Regions from separate parts of the Asticcacaulis sp. P2_B1 genome, predicted to be linked through region 2. Evidence: riboswitches for the same ligand, from Rfam matches in the RefSeq annotation. Region 2 holds a riboswitch; the other holds the start of a gene.
What was found. Region 2 has a riboswitch for cobalamin ahead of metE (5-methyltetrahydropteroyltriglutamate--homocysteine S-methyltransferase). Riboswitches for the same ligand answer to the same signal wherever they lie in the genome.
Positions count from the first base shown of each region.

Region 1: it holds a riboswitch for cobalamin, as region 2 does, so the genes downstream of both, AC1DX3_RS13870 (TonB-dependent receptor plug domain-containing protein) here and metE (5-methyltetrahydropteroyltriglutamate--homocysteine S-methyltransferase) in region 2, are expected to answer to the same signal.

Region 1 covers NZ_JBFUDD010000005.1:101,966-105,764, reverse strand. Annotated here, with positions in the region: gene AC1DX3_RS13875 (TadE/TadG family type IV pilus assembly protein) at 1-653, shown strand, start outside; cobalamin riboswitch at 688-875, shown strand; gene AC1DX3_RS13870 (TonB-dependent receptor plug domain-containing protein) at 1,029-2,864, shown strand; gene moaC (cyclic pyranopterin monophosphate synthase MoaC) at 3,300-3,779, opposite strand; gene AC1DX3_RS13860 (molybdenum cofactor biosynthesis protein MoaE) at 3,772-3,799, opposite strand, start outside.
Region 2 covers NZ_JBFUDD010000001.1:737,612-741,410, forward strand. Annotated here, with positions in the region: gene metE (5-methyltetrahydropteroyltriglutamate--homocysteine S-methyltransferase) at 1-1,976, opposite strand, end outside; cobalamin riboswitch at 2,086-2,282, opposite strand; gene AC1DX3_RS03550 (YceI family protein) at 2,339-2,896, opposite strand; gene AC1DX3_RS03555 (TorF family putative porin) at 2,948-3,640, opposite strand; gene AC1DX3_RS03560 (S8 family peptidase) at 3,641-3,799, opposite strand, start outside.

The sequences.
Region 1 (3,799 bases), on a different contig from region 2:
TGACGACGGCGAAGAAAACCGAAAGCCTGGCCGGACAGTACCGGATGGCGATCTATGATTTCGGGCTGTCCGCGGAGACGATCGACCAGCAAAACCCTGTGCCCTATCTGGTAAGTGCGCTGACCAGCGACCTTGACGGATCAGCAACCAAAGCGGCGACCATCGATCTGATGACCGTGCCCTATCAAAATTATAACAACGACCGGCAAACCAATTTCAAGTCGATGTTGACGGGAATGAACATTATTATTCCTGCGTCCGGGGATGGCACCTCGTCCGGCAAACCACAGCAGGTCCTGTTTTTTGTCTCGGATGGTGTCAATGACGGCTATGATTGTTCACGTAACGACGGCAATCCTTGCCGCAGCATTACGCCCCTGGATACGACGCAGTGTAAAGCCATGAAGGCGCGCGGTGTCAAAATTGCCGTGCTATATACGACGTACCTGTCGCTTGCGGGCAAAGACAAGTTCTATGACCAGCATGTTGCCGGCTATGTACCGCCCAAATCGGGTACCGATCAAATCGCCGCCCAAATGGAAGCCTGCGCCTCGCCCGGATTCTATTTCGAGGTCAGCCCCAGCCAAGGCATTTCCGATGCCATGAACGCCCTGTTCACCAAGGTTATCTCGGTCGTTCGGATCAATTCGTAACGGATGGCTTGACGGCATAGGCGTCTGCCATTAGTCACCGACCTGTGCCAATGGTGCTTCCCTTACGGGAAGATAATAGGGAACCGGGTGTAACTCCCGGACTGTCCCCGCAACTGTAAGCGCCGAGCTTTGCTGCCCTATGTCACTCGTGCAAGCGGGGAAGACTGCAGTTCAAGCGTTCGAGACGCGAGTCAGGAAACCTGCCTTGGCTGTCGTCCTTTGCGTAGCCGGGAAGTGCAGCGCGAGCGGGGAATGAAGCCGGATGCCAGGATTGGGTGCGGCGTCAATCAACTCGAGAGACGATGTTTTGTCAGCCTGGCGGCTGCGAACCTTCGTGTCCGCCCGGCTTTCGTCCCTGACCGAAAGGCCGTTTCCGTGTTGAAACCCGCCCTCCTCCTCACCGCCTCCCTGCTGGCCTTTCCCGCCTGCCTCCACGCCGAACAGACCACCGAAGTCGTCGTCACCGTCACCCGCGAGAGCCTACCGGTGTCAAAACTCGGCCAGCCGGTCGATGTCCTGACCGCCGCCGACATCAAATCCTATCAATCCCTGTTCATCGCCGACCTGCTCACGCATACGACCGACCTGACCGTGGCGCACAATGGCGGACCGGGTGAAGCCGCTGCTGCCTCGATCCGCGGCGCCGGCGCCGACCATACCCTTTATCTGCTCGACGGCATCCGCCTCAACGACCCGTCCCAGGTCGGCGGCGGCACCAATCTCGGCCTTTTGACCACGGGCGACGCCGATCGCATCGAAGTCCTGCGCGGACCGCTGTCGACCCTTTGGGGTTCGGGCGCCCTGGGCGGCGTGATCAGCATCACCAGCCATACGCCCAGCCGGCCGCTGGAAGGCGGCTTTGCCCTCGAAGGCTTCGATCGCTACGGCTCGGCACGTGCCGATATTGGCGGCAAGCGCGGCGGCCTGACCTGGGGCCTGGCCGGCAGCGCCTATAATGACGACGGCGTTTCGGCCTTCGCCGGCGGCACGGAAAAGGACGGCTTTGCCCAAACCTCCCTCCGCGGCCGCCTGGCCTACGACCTGGGCGCCACCACCCTGCACGCCTTCGCCAGCAAGACCCACAGCCGCAACGACTATGACGGCTACGTCCCGCCTTTCTATAATTTCGGCGACACCGGCGACTTCGGCAAGACCGACACGACCATCGCGGCCGTTGGTTTGACCAACCGCTACAGTGCAGGCGAACAAAGCCTGTCCCTGGCTGAAACCGATACCCAACGCGACGATTTCTACGAAGGCGGCACACCGAGCTTCAGCGCCCGCGGCCATATCCAATCGGCCGATTACCATGCCTCGTATAGCTTCGGCGCCACGCGCCTGCTGGGCGGCTTGGCCTATGAACGCGACAGCATGTCGGGCGACAGCCGAGCCTCGGCCACCCTGGCCAGCATCTATGGCCAGGTGACCCGCGACTTCGGTCCGGTGGCGGCCAGCTTAAGCGCCCGTCACGACGATGCCTCCAGCTTCGGTGGACTCGATATCGCCCAAGTGTCCCTGAGCGCACCCGTCGCTGAGCATTGGCGTCTGCATGCCAGCGCCGGTACCGGCGTCAAGGCGCCCAGCCTGTATCAGCTTTACAGCTTCTACGGCACGGACAGCCTGAAGGTCGAGAAGGCCGTCAGCATCGATGCCGGCGTCGATTACACCTTCGGCAACGGCGTCGTGACGGCGACCGTGTTCGAGCGTCATGTCCGCGACCAGATCGATTTCGTGTCGCCGGACGCCAGTCATTGCACGGCGTCGCAGATCTTCGGCTGTTACGCCAATATCGACCGCACCCGCGCCATCGGGCTGGAACTGGGTCTGACCCAGGACCTGACCGCCAGCCTGCATTTGAAGGCGAACTATACCTTCTTGGGCACGCGCAACCAATCGACGGGCTTTGCCGGCAACCGTCTGCCGCGGACGCCGGAACAGCTGGGCAGTGCCGACCTGAGTTGGGACGCGACGGATCGGCTAACCCTCGGCCTGGGCGTCCGTCATGCCGGCGAGGCCTTCGACGACGTCTATAACGGCCGGCAGCTGGACGCCTATACCCTGGCCGATCTTCGCGCCAATTATGCGTTGAATGACCGGTTCAGTCTTTATGGCCGTGTCGAAAACGCCGGCGACACGCGGTATGAGACGGCCGCCGATTACGGCCAGACCGGCCGGCGCCTGTGGTTGGGTATCCAGGTACGTTTATTTTAGACCTATCCCCTAAATGGGGGGTGCGGTCAGGAAATTGTCTGAGTAAGGTGACAGCGTTCTTTCAGAACGATTTCATATCAGACCAGCCGCAGGAGCTCCAACTCTCCTGCGGCTTTTTTTGCCGCGATGAAAGCGCCGATAGCGGTATCGCCCTGCCGACGAGATTCGGAGTAGCCCGTGCCCGATACAGGCATAACCCGCACTCCGAATCCCCGGCCGGCCAGATTGATGCGGTATTATAATACTGCTAAACTGCACATCGCCACATGACATTGCCGGCCACCGATTAGGCCGTGCAAGGACCATCATGGCCGGACATCGGAGATTCGGAGCGCCGATTTTCCTGAATTATGGCAACGGCTACTCCGAATCTCGCCGCCAGGTATTTCGACCGGCCAGGGGCCCGCTAAAGCAAATCCATGCTTTCGTCTGTCTCTATTGGCTCTCGGCGTTGAAATCCGCCTTGCCGCCCGACTTGGCCACGACCTCGATACCGCCGATGACCATGGTCTTATCGACCGCCTTCAGCATGTCGTAGAGGGTCAGGCCGGCAACGGCGACGGCCGTCAGGGCCTCCATCTCGACCCCGGTCTGGCCCGAGGTGCGAACCTCGGCGCGAACCGAAAACCCCGGCAGGGCATCGTCCATGGCGATCTCGACCATGACCTTGGTCAGGCTGAGCGGATGACACAGCGGAATCAGGTCCGAGGTCCGCTTGGCCGCCATGACGCCGGCCAGTTCCGCCGTCGAGATGACCGCGCCCTTGGGTGTCTTGCCCTGGCGCACCAGGTCGAGCGTAACCATGGCACAGGTCAGGTGGCCGACCGCCACGGCTGTCCTCGCTGTGACGGGCTTGGCCGAGACATCGACCATGCGGGCACGGCCGGCCTCATCGACATGCGACAGATCAGTCATGCTTCCACCTTTGCAAGTCT
Region 2 (3,799 bases):
GTTTGATCCGCCACGCCCGAAGCGCATAGCCGGAAGGCTTCGACCGCCCAATCGAGATAGGCCTGCCAATCGCCGTGATGCAGAGGCAAACCTTCACGCAAAGCCGCCTCGTCGATCTGGATCATGGCCGCGCCGGCGGCTTCCAAATCCTGCACCTCGTCGCGGATAGCCAGGGCAATCTGCCGGCAGGCCAGCGACCGCGGCACATCATCGCGCACGAACGACCAGTTCAAGATGGTCACCGGACCGGTCAACATGCCCTTGACCGGTTTTTCCGTCAGGGATTGCGCATATTGCCACCACGCCACGGTCATGGCGTTCGGACGATGGACATCACCGAACAGAACAGGCGGCCGTACGCAGCGCGAACCGTAGGATTGCACCCAACCATGTTTGGTAAAGGCAAACCCGGCCAGCTGCTCGCCGAAATATTGCACCATGTCATTGCGTTCGAACTCGCCGTGAACCAGCACATCGAGACCGATCTCCTCCTGCCAGCGGATGGCGCGTACCGTTTCGTCCTTCAGGAAGGCGTCATATTGCGCCGGCGTCAGTTGCCCCTTGGCGTGGGCCGAACGTGCCTGGCGCACCTCGGCGGTTTGCGGAAACGACCCGATCGTCGTGGTCGGAAAAGCCGGCAGAGCGAAGCGCCCGCGCTGAATCTCCGCACGCACCTTGAACGGGCTTAGGCGATGGGCGTGCGCTTCGGTAATCCCGGCCAGACGGGCGGTAACCTCGGGATTGTGGACCTTGGGCGATACCTTGCGCAGGACGGCGGCCGAAACCGAGGCATCCAGTTGCGCCTTGACGGTCTCTCTCCCCTCGCCCAATCCCCTGGCGACGACGGCCAGTTCCGTCATTTTTTGCAGCGAAAAAGCCAGCCAGGATTTCACATCCGGATCGAGCTCGGTTTCCAGGTCGAGATCGATCGGCGTGTGCAGCAGGGAGCATGAAGGCGCGATTTGGAACCTGTGGCGGCCATGGGCGGTAATTACCGGATCCAGACGATCGAGTACTGCGCGCAGGTCGGCTCGCCAGATATTGCGGCCATCGATGCCCCCCAGAGACAGGACCAAGTCTTTTGGCGCCTTGGCCACAACGGTGTCCAATTGTTCCGGGGCACGGACCAGGTCGATATGCAGGCCGGCCACCGGCAAGGCGGCCGCCACATCGAGATTATCGCCCAGCCCGCCGAAATAGCTGGCCACCAGTATCTTGATCTCCGGCACCTCCGTCGCGAACCGGGCATAGGCCTTGCTCAGCGCGGCGGCTGTCGCGACATCGGCGTCGAGCGCCAACACCGGCTCGTCGATTTGCACCCAGTCGGCGCCGGCCGCCGCCAAGCGTTTCAGGATATCGACATAGACGGGGATCAGGGCATCGATCAGCGATACCGGCTCGAAACCGGCTTCGCGGCTTTTGCCGAGGCGGAGATAGGTCACCGGCCCGACCAGGACCGGCCGCGTATGATAACCCAGGGCCTTGGCCTCAAGGAATTCCTCGACGGGCTTCACTGACGATAGCTTGAAGGTCTGATCGCGTGAAAACTCCGGCACCATGTAGTGATAATTGGTGTCGAACCACTTGGTCATTTCCTGCGCTTGTACGCCATGGCCGTGGTGCCGAGTACAGCCGTGGTCACAGGCTTCGTTATGGACATCGGCCTGAGAGCCCCGCGCCATCGCAAAATAGGTATCAAGCGATACCTCGCCGCCGGTCCAGCCGTAGATATCAGGAATGGCGCCGACCATGACGCTGGTATCCAAAACCTGATCATACAGCGAAAAGTCGTTGGACGGGATGATGGTAACATCGTGCGCCTCTTGCCGCGCCCAGTTGCGGGCGCGCAGGTCGCGGGCCGTCTGACGCAGCATCGCTTCGTCGGACTTGCCCGACCAATAGCTTTCGAGGGCGAATTTCAGTTCACGCTTGAGGCCGATACGCGGCGTTCCCAAGGTGGCAACAGGCAGAGACAAATTTGACAAGGCTAGCCCCGAAAAAGAAGGCGGGGTTCAGAGACACGCGGCCGCTATCCGGCAGAAGGCGGCCGGAAGGCTTACGCATGGCCGCGGCGCCCCGCCCGGCATGGATATGAGGTCGATGGCAGGTCTCCTGGCTCACGGGTCAAAGCCTCCGTCCGCCTTCTCGGAGTCGCCTCCAATGGCACGCTTGAACGAAGGCTTACCGTCTACAGTTGCGGGGGCAGCGCCGGCGTCACACCGGCTTCCCTCTTAGCCGCCCACCAAAACCCGGTGCGCGGAACCACGACCATCGCTTTATAGGCGCGGCATTTTTGAGAGTCAATAAAGATATAAAGATATCTTTATATGATTATATGCTATGGATGCACCTCGGCGCGGATATGCAGGTCGATATCGTCGCTGATGAAAAGCTGGAACTTGTCGATGCCGAAATCACGGCGGTGGATGCGCGCCGTGGCGGTAAATTCCATACCCGTGCCGCCCTCTTGGTCAAAGACGACCGTCAGGATGACTGTGCGTGTGACGCCGTGCAAAGTCATGTCGCCCGTGACATTGGCTATCTTCTCGCCGGTCATCTCGATGCGTGTGCTGCGAAACGAGGCGCTGGGGTAATGCGCGGTGTCGAAATAATCTTCGCCCTGCAATTGCTCGTCGAACATGCCGACCCCGGTGCTGAGGGTCGTCATGTCGAGCGTAACATCCACGGCGCTGTCGTCGGGATGGCCAGGATCGAAGGTCAGGGTGCCGTCGACACCGGCGACGCGGCCGGTTGTATGGGCGACCCCGAACGCGCCGGTCGTGAAGGTCACAGACGTGGCCGCTTCGGCCAAGCGGTAGACGCCCGCTGCGTCCTGGGCACAGGCTGCCCCCGCCCAGACCATCATCATCGCTATCAAGATCGCCAGTCGCTTCATCTCAGCCTCCGGCGGATAAATACCGCCGCCCAGGGATCGGGTTCACATACCTCAAAAAAACGCCGTCGCCGTTACCAGCAGGCCGTCACCGTTGTCGATCGGCCGGTCCGGATAATCCGGCACCGGATTGGTCCGCGTCAACGCCATCTCGATCTCGTAGGTGCGCACGCTGACCGCGACACCCGCGCTGAAGTCATATCGCTCTTCGCGAAAGGGACCATTGAGCGGCGTCGCCACCCCGGCATGGGCGAAGGCGCGCCAATGGGTCGACAGTCTGCGCCCGCCGCTGAGATCGACATAGAGGTTATCCCAATTCCGGCCGAAATAATGCGGCGCATAGGACAGCCTGAGACTGATATGTTCGCCCACGACGCCCGCATAGACCTCAGTGAAATCGTAACTATAGCGGCCGTGGACATGCATATTGGTAGCGCCCACCTCCCAGGCCGGTCCCTTTTCCGGCCGCACGACATAGCCGGCATAATCGACATAGCCCAGAAGCCTGAGCCCGCGATTGTCGTCATCGGCGCCGATAAGCGACAGACCGGCATAGGCGCCGCTTCTATGGTCGTAAGACAGATTCAGGCGCACGTCCGGCTGACCGTGGCTGAGCGACAGGCCGCGAAAGCGATAATCGGACTCGGCGCTGGCGCTGAACGCCAGCTGGGCATGAACGGGCGCCGCCCCTGCGACCAGGAGCGCGGGGAAGAGAACCAAGCCGATATGCGACCGCCGAAGACGCATCTAAGGGCGCGCCCGGGAGGCCGAATTTGACGTCGAGGTCTGAGCTAGGCTGTGCGATGCGCCACAGGTGTCGGATTTGGTCGTGGATTCAGCTACCCGCAAAAGCGACGCGCAGGGGTCGATCGCATCGCTCCCCTGCACGGTGATTAAGGATGACGC